DNA from 2 places in the Glutamicibacter sp. BS14 genome. Region 1 is predicted to be linked to the other one. Evidence: riboswitches for the same ligand, from Rfam matches in the RefSeq annotation. Region 1 holds a riboswitch; the other holds the start of a gene.
The links. Region 1 has a riboswitch for glycine ahead of cycA (D-serine/D-alanine/glycine transporter). Riboswitches for the same ligand answer to the same signal wherever they lie in the genome.
Positions count from the first base shown of each region.

Region 1 (7,413 bases):
AGCGGCAACCTGCCTCGATGGAATCGATGACCATGTGCTGCATGATCGCCTTCGGCGCGAACAGCTTGCGCTGCTCCGAGGAGGAAGCGCCGTACAGGTACCAGGCCAGGTTCGAGGAACGGATGACAATGGATGCGGCCAGGTCCACGCCTTCATTGCTGGCGATGTACAGGGTGCAGGAGCCCGGCACCGCTTCGTTGAGCACGGTGTGCATCTTCTCGAAGTAGCCCAGCGGGCGGCCGGTGAAGTCCTGGCGATCCGCGGTGTGGTTGTACAGGGCATGGAAGCGGGCCATGTCCTTGGTCTGGCCGACTTCGATTTCCAGGGTGCTCTTCAGCGCCTTGCGGGTCTCGTTGCGGGTGGTCGCCGAGTAGCTGGCCATGACCTGGTCCACGTCCAGCTGGTTGCCGTCATCATCTTGCAACGCCACGCGGGCCACGAATTCCGGCTGGCCCGCAGCGAAGTCCAGTCCCACATCTTCTTTGGAGAAGCCCATTTCCAGCAAGGCGTCATTCAGCGCTAGCGCGGTGCCTGAGGTGCTCTGGGTTTCAAGGTCAGCGAGCTGGGTGAACCCTTCCTTGCCCAGGTTCTTGCGCACCGCGGCGGCACCCCAGGTGCGCACGGCCAGTCCCGGGCCCATCTTCAGCTGGAATGCGCCACGATTCTTCAGGTAGGCGGCCAGCGGCTGGATTACCTGTCCAGGAGCATAGGTGCCGAAGTCGATGACCGGGCCATCGGGGATGTAGGCGAGGGTCTTCTTGATGACCGGGGCTGCACGATGCAGCACCAGTGCCGCGCCTACCAGCTCGTCTTCCTCGAACCAGCCGAGGGATTCACCGCGCCAGCCGCCCTTGACCTGGGCCCATTCGGGACGCTGCAGGAAGCTGACGTCTTGGGCGGTCTCAAGGAATGATGAGTGCTCGGTGCCGGAAATCGGACGCACATGAAGTTCGTTGTGGCTCACGGGTGAAATCCTACCGTGCTTCCCTCTCCGGCTGGGGGATGCTGGATACCCCCAGGGGGTACTTGACTTAATACCCCTAGGGGGTATGATCGTTATATGGATACCAACCACACGCCACATGAAACAGCTGAGCACCACGGCTATCACGCGGATAAAAGCGCCTTGGAACGACGCCTGAAGCGCATTGAAGGCCAGGTGCGCGGAGTGGCCAAGATGGTAGATGAAGACAAGTACTGCATCGACATCCTGACCCAGATCTCCGCTATCAACGCGGCATTGCACAAGGTCAGCGTGCAGCTGATCGATGACCATATCGGCCATTGCGTGGTTGATGCGGCCAAGTCATCCATCGAGACGGGTGATCCATCCATCGTGCAAGACAAAATCGCCGAGGCCACGGCCGCCATCTCCCGTTTGGTGCGCTGAGCGCGCCCCAACGGACCCATTTCCAATTCACACAGAATTCATCGAAAGAGAGCAAGATCATGAGCCACAACTGCAATTGCGGATGCTCCTCGGAAAAGAACTCCAACCAGGGCCTGCAGATCATTCCCCGCGAGCAGAGCACCCCGCTGACTAGCCATGTGGAAATCAAGATCTCCGGCATGACCTGCGGCCACTGCGTATCCTCTGTCACCGAGGAGCTCAAGGAGCTTGACGGGGTGCAAGAGGTGGAAGTGTTCCTCGATGCGAAGGGCGTGTCCACCGCCAACGTCACCACCAGCGCAACCGTAAGCGAAGAGAGCATTCGCAATGCCATCGACGAGGCTGGTTACACCGTCGAAGCAATTAACGCCTAGCCGCAAAAAAGCCAGGCACCAAGCCACAACGGCAAGAAAGTGCAAGGTCGTAAATCATGACTTCCCATGCCCCGCATGAAACAATCCCCGAATTGCGCACCGTCGATCTGGACATCCAGGGAATGACCTGCGCCTCGTGCGTGAATCGGGTGGAACGCAAACTCGGCAAGCTGCCCGGTGTCAGCGCGACGGTGAACCTGCCCCTGGAAACCGCCAAGGTCCAGGTCCCAGCCGATGTCACCGATGAAGCACTGATCGATACGGTGCACGCCGCCGGCTATACCGCTTCCCTCAAGCACCCGCCCAAACCCGCCGGTTCGGATCACCAGGGACACGGGGAGCATGATCACGGCGGGCACGAGCACATGGTGCCCAACCACCTGCTGCGCCGCCTGCTGGTCTCCGCGATCTTCACCATTCCGCTGTTCATCATTTCCATGATTCCCGCAGCGCAGTTCCCGCATTGGGGTTGGGTCGCCTTCGCGCTGGCCACTCCCGTGGTCTTCTACGGCGCCTGGCCTTTCCACAAGGCAGCGGCCGTCAACGCACGGCACCTGGCCTCGACCATGGACACTCTGGTTTCCCTCGGTGTGCTCGCGGCCTACTTCTTCTCTGCAGTGCAGCTGATCCTCGATCCGCAGCTGACCGCCCATATCGGCATGTCCATGTCCGAGCATGCGCTCTACTTTGAAACTGCCGGCGTCGTGGCCACCTTGCTGCTGCTGGGCCGTTTCCTGGAGCACCGCGCCAAGTCCTCGGCATCCGATGCGCTGAAGTCCTTGCTGAACCTGGGCGCCAAGGATGCAGTGGTGCTTCGCGACGGCGCCGAAGTGAAAATCCCGGCCGTGCAGGTGCAGGTCGGGGACCATTTCGTGGTGCGCCCCGGCGAGAAGATCGCTACTGATGGCGTGGTCATTGACGGCGCCAGCGCGGTAGACACCTCGCTGCTTACGGGCGAATCGGTCCCGCAGAAGGCCGGGCCCGGCGATGAAGTCACCGGCGCGACCTTGAATGCCTCGGGCCGGCTGGTGATCGAAGCTACCCGCGTTGGCGCGGACACCACCTTGGCCCAGATGGGCAAGCTGGTCTCCGAAGCCCAATCGGGCAAGGCGCCCATTGCCCGCCTGGCTGACCGGATATCCTCCGTCTTCGTGCCGATCGTACTGGCCATTGCGCTGCTCACGTTCGTGACCTGGTTCTTTGCCAGCGGCGATCCCTACCAGGCGTTCACCGCTGCGGTCGCCGTGCTGGTCATCGCCTGCCCCTGCGCGTTGGGCCTGGCGACCCCGATCGGCTTGCTGGTCGGTACCGGCCGCGGCGCGCAGCTGGGCATCCTGATCCGCGGCCCGCAGGTCCTGGAAGATACCCGCAAGCTGGACACCATCGTGCTGGACAAGACCGGCACCGTGACCACCGGGGTCATGGCCCACCAGGGCACCCAGGCCATCGACGGAGTCGATCCCGATGAGGTCCTGGTCTTGGCCGGTGCCGTGGAACACCATTCCGAGCATCCGATCGCCCAGGCCATCGCCAAGGCCGCAGCCGGCTTGGGCCCGCTGCCCGAAGCCAGCGACTTCGATTCCGATCCGGGCGGCGGCGTGGTCGGCACGGTCAACGGGCATCGCGTTGCCGTAGGCCGCTTCAGCTGGCTCGAAGCCCAGGGCGCGTCCTTGGATGACTCCGCCAAGGCCATGCTCGCGGAAGCCGAGCAGGCCGGCGCGACCGCCATCCTGGTCGCGGTGGACCAGCAGTTCCAGGCAGTGATCTCGGTGGCGGACAAGATCAAGGACAGCTCCGCAAAAGCTATTGCCGAACTCCAGGAGCGCGGCCTGCGCGTGGTGCTGCTGACCGGCGACAACCAGTCGGTGGCTACCGAGGTTGCCGCCCAGGTAGGCATCAAGGCCGAGGACGTATTCGCCGGGGTCTTCCCTGCCGGCAAGGCCCAGGCGATCACCTCATTGCAAGAGCAGGGCAAGGTCGTGGCCATGGTGGGCGATGGGGTGAATGACGCGCCAGCACTGGCGCAGGCCGACCTCGGCATCGCCATGGGCTCGGGCACCGATGTGGCCATCGAAGCCGCGGACATCACCCTGATGGGTAACGACCTGCATCAGGTCACGCAGGCCATCGACCTGTCGGCCCGAACCCTGTCCACCATCAAGATGAACCTGTTCTGGGCTTTCGCCTACAACACTGCCGGCATTCCGATTGCGGCCCTGGGCTTGCTGAACCCGATGATCGCCGGAGCGGCCATGGCAGCCAGCTCGGTGCTGGTGGTATTGAACTCGCTGCGGCTGCGACGGTTCGGGAAGTAGCCCTCCGTACCTCCCCACGCGGGGCATCGGTTGAACCGATGCCCCGTTTTGCCGCATCCATGCCCTTGCTTCCCGAATCATTACGAAGCGGAGAATCCCCCATTTCGCCAGCCACTTTCCACGATTGGCGTGGCCAAGCGGTTATCCGGGGCCCGAAGTGTGAAATTGCGACTTGCACCACGTTCATTTTTCTGCGCATACTGTGATGGCAATCACCACATATGCCGTTGATGCGTGGCGGGAGAGATCCGCTCACACCATGGGCGGGCGCCGTAGGAGCAATTTCCTCCCCGGGAAACTCTCAGGCACCTGTACCGCTACGAACAGGCACCTCTGGAAAGCAGCCCAGGTTCGTCCGGGCTCACCGAAGGAGCAAGCTTCACCCAGTATTCGGGTGGAAGTGAAAACTCTCAGGTTGTAATACAGATTGGGGAGGGACCAAGAACAGTGCCGCACCGAGCGCACCAGTTTCGAGGGACTCCCCGTGGCATTCGCAGCAACTGCTCTGAGCGCAGCATGCCGCGCAATGCCCAGCTGGAATCCTTCCTAGTCGGATGCGTTCTTCAAAGCGAGCAGCTGCTCTCCAAGCCTTCAGGGCTTGGGGGCAGGAGCGCTTCGAGGCGTCACACCACACTCCTGGAAGGCAATCAGCATGAGTACCACCAGTTCTGGCCCCGCACTCGAACGAGGGCTCTCCAATCGTCACATCCAGCTGATCGCCATTGGCGGCGCCATCGGCACCGGCTTGTTCATGGGCTCCGGCAAGACCATCTCGGTAGCCGGCCCGTCGGTCATCTTCGTCTACATGATCATTGGCTTCATGCTGTTCTTCGTCATGCGCGCCATGGGCGAACTGCTGTTGAGCAACCTGAACTACAAGAGCTTCGCCGACTTCGCCGGCGACCTGTTAGGCCCTTGGGCCGCATTCTTTACCGGCTGGACCTACTGGTTCTGCTGGGTTGTCACCGGCATCGCCGACGTCGTGGCCATCGCCCATTATGTCGCCTTCTGGTGGGGCGATTTGCCGCTATGGATCCCGGCACTAGCCTGTATCGTGCTGCTGCTGGTTCTGAACCTGGCGACAGTGAAGGCTTTTGGCGAAACCGAATTCTGGTTCTCGCTGATCAAGATCGTCGCCATCGGCGCACTGATCGTGGTTGGCCTGGTTATGGTGATCACCGGTTTCGAGCACAACGGTGCTTCTTCATCCTTCGCTAACCTGTGGAACGACGGCGGCATGTTCCCGACCGGCTTCATGGGCTTCGTAGCCGGTTTCCAGATCGCGGTCTTCGCCTTCGTTGGCATTGAGCTGGTTGGCACCACCGCGGCGGAAACCAAGGACCCCGAAAAGACCCTGCCCAAGGCAATCAACTCGATTCCTGTCCGCATCCTGTTCTTCTACGTTGGCGCGCTGATCATCCTGATGGCCGTGACCCCCTGGGATCTGTTCTCCGCTGCGCAATCGCCATTCGTGGGCATGTTCGCCCTGGCCGGTCTGGCTGGCGCCGCTGGCATCATCAACTTCGTGGTCCTTACCTCGGCGGCTTCGAGCGCCAACTCGGGTATCTACTCGACCTCCCGCATGCTCCGTGGCCTGTCCATGGAAGGCGATGCACCGAAGACGTTCACCAAGCTGTCAGGCCGCAAGGTTCCGCGCAACGCCCTGATGTTCTCCTGCATGTTCCTGCTGGCCGGCGTCGCACTGCTCTACGGCGGCGATTCGGTCATGGGAGCATTTACACTGGTCACCACCGTCTCGGCCCTGTGCTTCATGTTCGTCTGGACCATCATCCTGCTCAGCTACCTGGTCTTCCGTGCTCGTCGCCCGCACCTGCACGACGCATCGAAGTTCAAGGTCCCTGGCGGCAGCTTCATGCCATATGTTGTGCTGGCATTCTTCGGCTTCATCTTGTGGGCCCTGACCACCCAGACCGATACCCTCATGGCTATGGCCATTACCCCGATCTGGTTCCTGATCCTGGCTGCAGGCTACCTGGTCATCCGCCGCAACCCCCAGCACCAGGCACTGCGCGCCGCGCACCTGGCCAAGGTGGCGCACGAACGCTATGAGGCCTCCGCCTACCGTGATGCGGAATCCTTCGCCAAGCGCGAAGCGGAAACCGCCGCACAGGTTGCCGAGGACATCCGCCAGTAGCCCGAGCACTTGACAGCTCTCTCAGCCGGGCCCCGGCATCACCAGATGCCGGGGCCTAACTGCATAGTCGCTGGGATCGCTACCGCAATAGCCGGGGTCGATGCGATCATGATGGCAGGCAGCAACCACTTGCATAGTCCGACCCGCTGCCGCTTGGAGGAGAGAACCATGGCATCAACCGGTCCGTTACCGCGCTTCGAATTCGATCAGAGGCTGGGCGCCTTGCCTGATTGGAAGCGTGATGACTTGGGTTTGCGGGCCGCTTACCGTTTCGATTGCGCGAGCACGGCCTTGCAGTTCATTGTCCAGGTAGGCCTGCGCGCCGAGCAGGACAACCGGCATCCGCACCTGGAGTGGCGGGTTACCATCGTCGAGCTGCGCCTAACGCACAACCAGCCCGAGCATCTGGGAACACTGGACCTGGAATTAGCCCGCCATATCTCCATCGAGGCCGGCAAGCTCGAAGCGCAGGTTGTCACCGAGCACTGGTAGCCCCCGGCGTTCGGCCTTGGCGGCGGCGGGCCACCAGCAGCGAAATGGCGATGCTCTGCACCGCACCCACCAAAGCGCCCAGCGCCGTCATGGAAATGCGGTCGATGAGCAGGGACGCGGCCGGTTCAGGGCTGACCAGGTGGACCATGAGCAGTGCGGTGACCGTCATGAATACCATCCCCACCGCATAGTTGCGCAGAATCACCAGCTCGATGACGAACTGCGAGGCCAGCGCAGCGGCCAGGATTACCCAGACCGGGGAATCGAAGGCGAAAACTATTGCGGTCAGCGCTACGCCAATGCAGGTGCCTGCGCAGCGCTGCAGCCCGCGGGCTACCCGCGCATAGGCATCAGCGCCGGTGACTGCGGCGATCGCGCCGAGACTGGCCCAGTACCAGTGGCCGTCGCTGAGCAGATGCCCTGCGATTCCCGCCAGCAGCACGCCCGTGCCCATTTGGAGCGATTGGGCCATGGCCCGGCGCGAGGGCGACCAGGCGTATCCGGAGCGCAGGGTATGAAGCAGGTTGGCTTTGCGCATCGACAGGCCAAGCATCAGCAGCATGCTGAAGGCCATTGTTCCGCCGCCGGCCAGCAGCACCCCGGTGAAGCTTTGCGAAGTGGCCGGGATGCCCAGGCAGGCGCCGCCGGCGAAGACCGCGAAGACCGGTCCCGGCGGCATCCAGCGCG
Region 1 is NZ_CM167801.1:1,029,304-1,036,716, reverse strand. Features, by position in the region: gene AC1Z36_RS04960 (lipid II:glycine glycyltransferase FemX) at 1-964, opposite strand, end outside; gene AC1Z36_RS04955 (metal-sensitive transcriptional regulator) at 1,061-1,390, shown strand; gene AC1Z36_RS04950 (heavy-metal-associated domain-containing protein) at 1,450-1,764, shown strand; gene AC1Z36_RS04945 (heavy metal translocating P-type ATPase) at 1,821-4,079, shown strand; glycine riboswitch at 4,308-4,406, shown strand; glycine riboswitch at 4,407-4,515, shown strand; gene cycA (D-serine/D-alanine/glycine transporter) at 4,732-6,234, shown strand; gene AC1Z36_RS04935 (4a-hydroxytetrahydrobiopterin dehydratase) at 6,403-6,726, shown strand; gene AC1Z36_RS04930 (FUSC family protein) at 6,710-7,413, opposite strand, start outside.

Region 2 (7,413 bases), 420 kb from region 1:
ATGGCCAGCACGGTGCTGAACAGGATCGCAGCCCATGGCGAGCGTCGGGTCGAATGCACCTTGCCCAGGAACTGCGGCAGCACGCCTTGGCGGGCCATGCCGTAGAGCAGGCGGCTAGCCATCAGCATGTTCATCAGCGCGGTGTTGACCACCGCGAAGACGGTCAAGAACGGGAAGATCGCGTCAACTGGCAGGTTCGGCAGGCCGATGCGCACAACATCCAGCAGGATGCCGGCATCCGGGTTCTTCGGGTTCAGCAGATCGCCGGTCGGGATCACCATGATGACCGTGACGGCCACCAGCATGTAGATCAAGGCGCAGATGCCCAGGCCGATGAGCATGATCTTCGGGAAGGTCTTCTTGGGATTCTTGGTTTCCTCAACCAGGTTCACCGAATCCTCGAAGCCCACCATCGCGAAGAACGCAATGGCAGTACCCATGGTCACGGCGGCGAAGACGCTGCGGTCGGTGGGGGTCTCGAAGACCACCAGGCGGGAAATGTCACCCTGGCCCGAGGCGATCACCGCGAAGCCGATGCCGATGATCGCGGCCATGATGGCCAGCGAAACTATGGTCAGCACGAGGTTGAACTTCACGCTCTCGCCCACGCCGCGGAAGTTGATCACTGCGAGGATCACGATGATCGCAATAGCTGCCCACATGCCCGCTTCCGGGGTGTTGGGAACACCCTCGACAAACTGGCCAATGCCAATGAGCAGGTTGCGCCCCACCAAGGTGGCCGAGGTGGCGGCACTGGTGATGCCCGAGCAAGCCACGGTGAACGCCACCAGGAAGGTGACGAAGTGGATGCCGAATGCCTTGTGGATGTACAAGGCAGCACCGGCCGCGTGCGGGTATTTGGTCACCAGTTCGAGGTAGCTGAAGGCGGTGAGGGTCGCGATCGTGAAAGCGATCAGGAACGGCAGCCAGGCGGCTCCGCCCACCTGGCCGGCAACTTTGCCGGTGATGGCGAAAATTCCGGCGCCGATGATATCGCCCATGATGAGGAATAGCAGCAGCTTCGGGCCAATCACCCTGCGGAGTTCTGTTTCTTTGCCGTCGGTAACGGCCGTGTCACTGTTCACAGTCATGCGATCGAGATCATCTCCTTCAATTTTGTAGGCAAACATTACAACTTTAGGGTCAGCGCATGAAGTGGGCAAACCGGCTTCAAGGCTGGCTCACAGAACTTGGGGTCCAGCGGTAGTGAAATGTCGATTAGTGGCTTAAACAAGCCAATGCTGTGAGCTGACGTACCTATATGCTAGGTGTCGGGTCAGCGTGTGGAACTACCGGGCCATGGGATCGAAGCGGTTAGGGTTAGTTGATGAGAGACAAGCACTTTGAAGGATTTAGATGCAATCGGTGATCACTGAAGAGTTCGCGCCCCTGGCGGAAGCACTAGAGGCGCGAGCCGCTGAGGAAGAAGGCTATTCGGCGCAGCTGGCCGTGTACCACCGCGGCGAATTGGTGCTCAGCCACAGTGTCGGCGAGCACCTCTCTGGTGACGCGCTGACCTGCGTCTTCTCCTGCACCAAGGGCCTGGGCGCGCTGGTCGTGGCACTGCTCGTGCAAGATGGGCTGATCGACCCGAACGCGCCAATTGCCACCTACTGGCCGGAATTCGGCGACAACGGGAAAGCCCAGCTCACCGTCGGCGAGGTGCTCAGCCACCAAGCGGGAGTGCTCGGAGTGCCCGGGGGCGTGCCCAGCGAGATCCTCCTGAACTCCGCCGAATACGCCAAGGTGCTCGCTTCCATGCCAAGCGTCTGGCCGCTGGGCCAGAACATTGTCGGCTACCACGCGATCACCATGGGCGTGCTCATGGAAGAACTGGTACGCCGGGTCACCGGCAAGGAACTGAAAGAAGTCTTCGAGGAGCGCATCCGCAAGCCGCTGGGAGCCGAAGCATACATCGGCCAGGACCCCGCGCTGGAATCGCGCTACCGCGATGTATTGCCGGGCGCTGACGCCGCACCGGAATTCTTCGATCCGTTCTCCCCGGCCGGGCTTTCGGTGAACTCGGCCTCCGGTTTCGCGCTGGAAAGCGGCCCGGTCTACAACTGGCACGAACTGGCCAACGCGCCGCAGGTGCGCGAACTGGGCCCCGCATCCATGGGCGCGGTCGCCAATGCCCAAGGCCTCGCCGCAATCTATGCCGCCTCATTCGGTGCAGTGCCGGCACTGGGCGCCACCCGCGGATTCCTCACCGCCGACACCTGGTCCCAGGTTTCCACCGAGCTGGTCTACGGCCATGACCGGACCAACGGGCTGCTGCAGGCCTTCGCCCTGGGGTTCATGAAGGCCACCGCGCGCAACAACTATGGATCGATTTTCGCCTACGGCCATGACGGTGCGAATTCCTCGCTGGCCTTCGCCGATCCAGCCCACCAGCTGGGCTTCGGTTTCATCCCCTCGCGCAATGAAGGCGTCAAGGAGATCTCCACCGGGGTCAAGCTCAGCCAGCTGGCCCGCCAGCTGATCATGCAGAAGAACATGTCGGCCCAGGCTGCCGGCAGCAACGCGTAGTAAACCCATCGGGAATGGAACGAAGCAGGAGCGAAGTGAAGAAGTTTGTGGCACTAGGTGACTCGTTCACCGAAGGCGTTGGCGATGTGGATCCGACCCGGCCCAACCAGGTCCGCGGCTGGGCGGACCGGGTTTCGGAAGTGCTCTGCGCCGAAGGCGAATGGGAATACGCCAACCTGGCGGTGCGCGGCAAGAAGATCGGGCAGGTGATCAACCAGCAGCTGGACCAGGCGCTCGCACTGGCCCCGGATCTGGTCACCATCTATGCCGGTGGCAATGACATCCTGCGCCCGAAGGCGGACCTGGATGCGCTGATGCGCGGCTATGAAGGCATGGTGCGCCGCTTTGCCGAAGCCGGAAGCGCGGTCGTGCTGTTCACCGGTTTCGACACCGTGGAGTCACCGTTGTTCTCCAAGACCCGTCCGCGCACGGCCATTTACAACGAGAAGGTTCGCGAAATCGCGGACGAGTACGGCGCGGTGATCGCCGATTACTGGCGGTGGCGCGAATTCTCCGATCTGCGCTACTGGGCGGTGGATCGGCTGCACATGAACGAGCTGGGCCACACGCTGATGGCTTCGAAGGTCCTTGACGTGCTCGGCACCCATCGGATCACCGAGGGAAACTGGTCCTCCAGGATCCAGCAGCCGTCCCTGCCGGAACTGGCCGTGAACTCGCGCGGCGAAAAGCTGAAGCAGGAATTGGGCTGGGCCAGAGAGCATTTGGCTCCGTGGGTCAAGCGCCGGATCACCGGCACCTCGTCGGGTGATTCCTTGTCAGCGAAATATCCTGATTACATCCGTTTAACTGCCGACGCCAACTGAACGCATTTATGACTTTTCCGGACCCCGCTCCTGTTTGACCTTGGGGGCGGGGCAGGTAACATGGTGGTGTGCTGCAGGTCTCCGGCCGGCAGCGCGCGCCATAGACGGATGGCGGGAGAGTCCCGTTCACACCATGGACGGGCGCCGTAGGAGCAATTCCTCCCCAGGAAACTCTCAGGCACCCGTACCGCCATCATGAGGCAACTCTGGAAAGAAACCGGCCCGTTCCGGTTCACCGAAGGTGCAAGTGCCCGGCTTGGTTTGCTGGATGCGTAAAACTCTCAGGTTATGCAACAGGGATGGGGAGGTAAAAAGACCTTCCTTTGGCATGCGCCAAGACAGATCCCATGGAGATACCAGCACCATGACCATCACGCAGACTTCGGCACGAGCGAATACTGAATTCGTTTCACGCCATATCGGCCCACGTCCTTCCGACGTCACCACCATGCTTCAGACCCTGGGCTACGACAGCCTGGAAGAACTGATCGACACCGCCGTTCCGGCAGACATCCGCCAGGACTCCGCACTGGATATCCCAGACGCCCTGAGCGAAACCGAAGCCCTAGCCCACCTGCGTGCGCTTGCCTCGAAGAACGTCATGAAGACCCAGATGATCGGCCAGGGCTTCTACGACACCATCACCCCAGCCGTGATCCGCCGCAACATCGTGGAAAACCCAGCCTGGTACACCGCTTACACCCCGTACCAGCCGGAAATCTCCCAGGGCCGCCTCGAAGCCCTGCTGAACTTCCAGACCATGGTCATGGACCTGACCGGCCTGCCCATCGCCAACGCGTCGCTGCTGGATGAATCCTCCGCCGCCGCCGAAGCCGTGCTGATGATGCGCCGCGCCAACAAGAAGAAGTCCAAGGGCAAGACCGTGCTGGACTCCAACATCTTCCCGCAGACCCTCAAGGTCGTGCAGGGCCGCGCTGACGCGCTGGGCTTCGAAGTCGAGATTGCCGACCTTTCCGCAGGCTTGCCAGAGGGCGAGATCTCCGGCATTGTCCTGCAGCAGCCTGGCAACGACGGCTCGATCGCGGACCACGCTTCGATCATCGCCGCCGCCAAGGAAGCCGGCGCCATGGTTACCGTGATTGCCGACCTGCTGGCCCTGACCATGATCACCCCTCCGGGCGAGCAGGGTGCCGATATCGCCGTGGGCAACACCCAGCGATTCGGCGTGCCGCTGTTCTTCGGCGGACCGCACGCTGCCTACATGGCCGTGGCCGATGGCCTGACCCGTTCCATGCCAGGACGCCTGGTGGGCGTTTCGGCCGATGACGCCGGAGTCCCTGCCTACCGCTTGGCCCTGCAGACTCGCGAGCAGCACATCCGCCGCGAAAAGGCCACCTCCAACATCTGCACCGCACAGGCCCTGCTGGCCATCTGCGCTTCGATGTACGCGGTCTACCACGGCCCAGCCGGACTGAAGCAGATCGCCTCGCGCGCCAACAACCACGCCCGGGTGATCGCCAGCTCGCTGGTTTCCGGCGGCTACACCCTGGCTTCGGACTCCTTCTTCGACACCGTTGTGGTGAACGTCGAGAACGCCGATGCCATCATTGCCAAGGCCATCGAAGCAGGCATCAACCTGCGCAAGGTGGGCGAGACCCAGGTGGGCATCTCCACCGACGAGGCCACCACCTCGGGCGTAGTCAAGACCCTGCTTGAAGTCTTCGGCGCAGAGCTCTCGGCTCCGGAAGGCTTCGAGATCCCGGCAGGGCAGGTGCGCACCAGCGACTTCATGACCCACCCGATCTTCAACACCATCTCCTCCGAAACCCAGATGATGCGCTACCTGCGCCGGCTCTCGGACCGCGACCTGGCCCTGGACCGCACCATGATCCCGCTGGGTTCGTGCACCATGAAGCTGAACTCGGCCGCCGAAATGGAATCCATCACCTGGCCGGAATTCGCCTCGATCCACCCCTACGCGCCTGCAGCGCAGACCGAGGGCTGGCGCGAGCTGATCACCGACCTGGAAGGGCGCCTGACCGCAATCACCGGCTACGCTGGCGTTTCGATCCAGCCCAACGCCGGCTCGCAGGGCGAATACGCGGGCCTGCTGGCCATCTCGGACTACCACCGTTCGCGCGGCGAAGGCCAGCGCGATCTGTGCCTGATTCCGGCTTCGGCCCACGGCACCAATGCCGCGTCGGCAGTGCTGGCCGGGATGCGCGTGGTGGTCGTGAAGACCGCAGCCGATGGCACCATCGACGCGAACGACCTGGATGCCAAGATCGAGGCCAACAAGGACGTCCTTGCAGCCATCATGATCACCTACCCATCCACCCACGGCGTCTACGACTCCGACGTGCGCGAGGTCTGCGACAAGGTCCACGCCGCCGGCGGCCAGGTGTACATCGATGGCGCGAACATGAACGCCATGGTTGGCCTGGCCCAGCCAGGCAAGTTCGGCGGCGACGTGTCGCACCTGAACCTGCACAAGACCTTCTGCATCCCGCACGGCGGTGGCGGTCCAGGCGTAGGCCCAATCGGCGTTGGCGAGCACCTGCTGCCATTCCTGCCAGGCGATGCTTCGGGCACCTACTCCGAGCGTGATGGCGTGCCGGTGGTGGCGACCGCTTTCGGCTCGGCCGGCGTCCTGCCGATCTCCTGGGCCTACATCGCGATGATGGGCGGGGACGGCTTGACCGAAGCCACCAAGCACGCGATCCTGAACGCGAACTACATTGCCAAGCGCCTGAACGAGCACTTCCCGGTACTGTTCACCGGCAACAAGGACCTGGTTGCCCACGAGTGCATTCTGGACCTGCGTGAACTGACCGCCAAGACCGGGGTCACCGCCGAGGACGTGGCCAAGCGCCTGATCGACTTCGGTTTCCACGCGCCGACCCTGTCCTTCCCTGTGGCAGGCACCCTGATGGTGGAGCCCACCGAATCCGAGGACCTGGCCGAGATCGAGCGCTTCATTGAAGCGATGATCACCATCCGCCAGGAAATGGACGAGGTCCTCTCCGGTGCCTACAGCATCGAGGAGTCCCCATTGCGCAACGCTCCGCACACGGTCTCCGCCGTGGTCAACAGCAAGTGGGACCGCAAGTACTCGGTCGAGCAGGCGGCCTTCCCGGTATCGACCCTGAAGTTCGACAAGTACTTCCCAACCGTGGGCCGCATCGACGGCGCCGGTGGCGACCGCAACCTGATCTGCTCCTGCCCGGCTCCCGAAGCCTTCGAAGACTAAGGAAGAGTTAGAGATGACTGAGACTACCCAAGCACTCAAGCACACCGCGCTGCACGCGCAGCACGAAGCTCTCGGCGCCAACTTCACCGACTTCGGCGGCTGGGACATGCCGTTGAAGTACGGTTCGGAACTGGCAGAGCACAAGGCCGTGCGCTCCACCGCTGGCCTGTTCGACCTGTCCCACATGGGCGAGGTCTACCTCTCCGGCCCGGAAGCCGGCAAGGCGCTGAACACCGCCCTGGCAGGGAACCTGGGCATCATGAAGGTCGGCAAGGCGAAGTACTCGCTGATCCTTGACGCCGAGGGCAAGATCATCGACGACCTGATCGTCTACCGCCTGGAAGAGGAGAAGTTCCTCGTCGTGCCCAACGCCGGCAACGCCCCGGTGGTTGCCGCCGAGCTGGCTGCCCGCGCCGCCGGCTTCGACGTCGTCGTGGACGACGCTTCGGACCGCCAGTCGCTGATCGCCGTCCAGGGACCGAACGCCGAGGCGATTGTGCGCAAGCTGGCCGCCGACGAAGCAACCGCCCAGGCTGTCACCGAGCTGAAGTACTACGCTGCGGTGAAGGTGGTGCTCGGCGGCATCGACGTGCTGCTGGCCCGCACCGGCTACACCGGCGAAGACGGCTTCGAGCTGATCATCGAAAACGAGGATGCGGCAGCCCTCTGGGAAAAGAGCGTTGACGCCGGCAAGGACCACGAGCTGGTTCCTTGCGGCCTGGCTGCCCGCGACTCGCTGCGCCTTGAAGCCGGCATGCCGCTGTACGGCAACGAGCTGTCCCTGGAACGCACCCCGTTCGATGCCGGATTCGGCCCGGTGGTCTCCTTCAAGAAGGAAGAGGACTTCGT
Region 2 is NZ_CM167801.1:1,447,915-1,455,327, forward strand. Features, by position in the region: gene AC1Z36_RS06845 (APC family permease) at 1-1,091, opposite strand, end outside; gene AC1Z36_RS06850 (serine hydrolase domain-containing protein) at 1,357-2,529, shown strand; gene AC1Z36_RS06855 (SGNH/GDSL hydrolase family protein) at 2,577-3,353, shown strand; glycine riboswitch at 3,456-3,553, shown strand; gene gcvP (aminomethyl-transferring glycine dehydrogenase) at 3,718-6,564, shown strand; gene gcvT (glycine cleavage system aminomethyltransferase GcvT) at 6,578-7,413, shown strand, end outside.
Region 2: another riboswitch for glycine. It lies ahead of gcvP (aminomethyl-transferring glycine dehydrogenase); the one in region 1 lies ahead of cycA (D-serine/D-alanine/glycine transporter).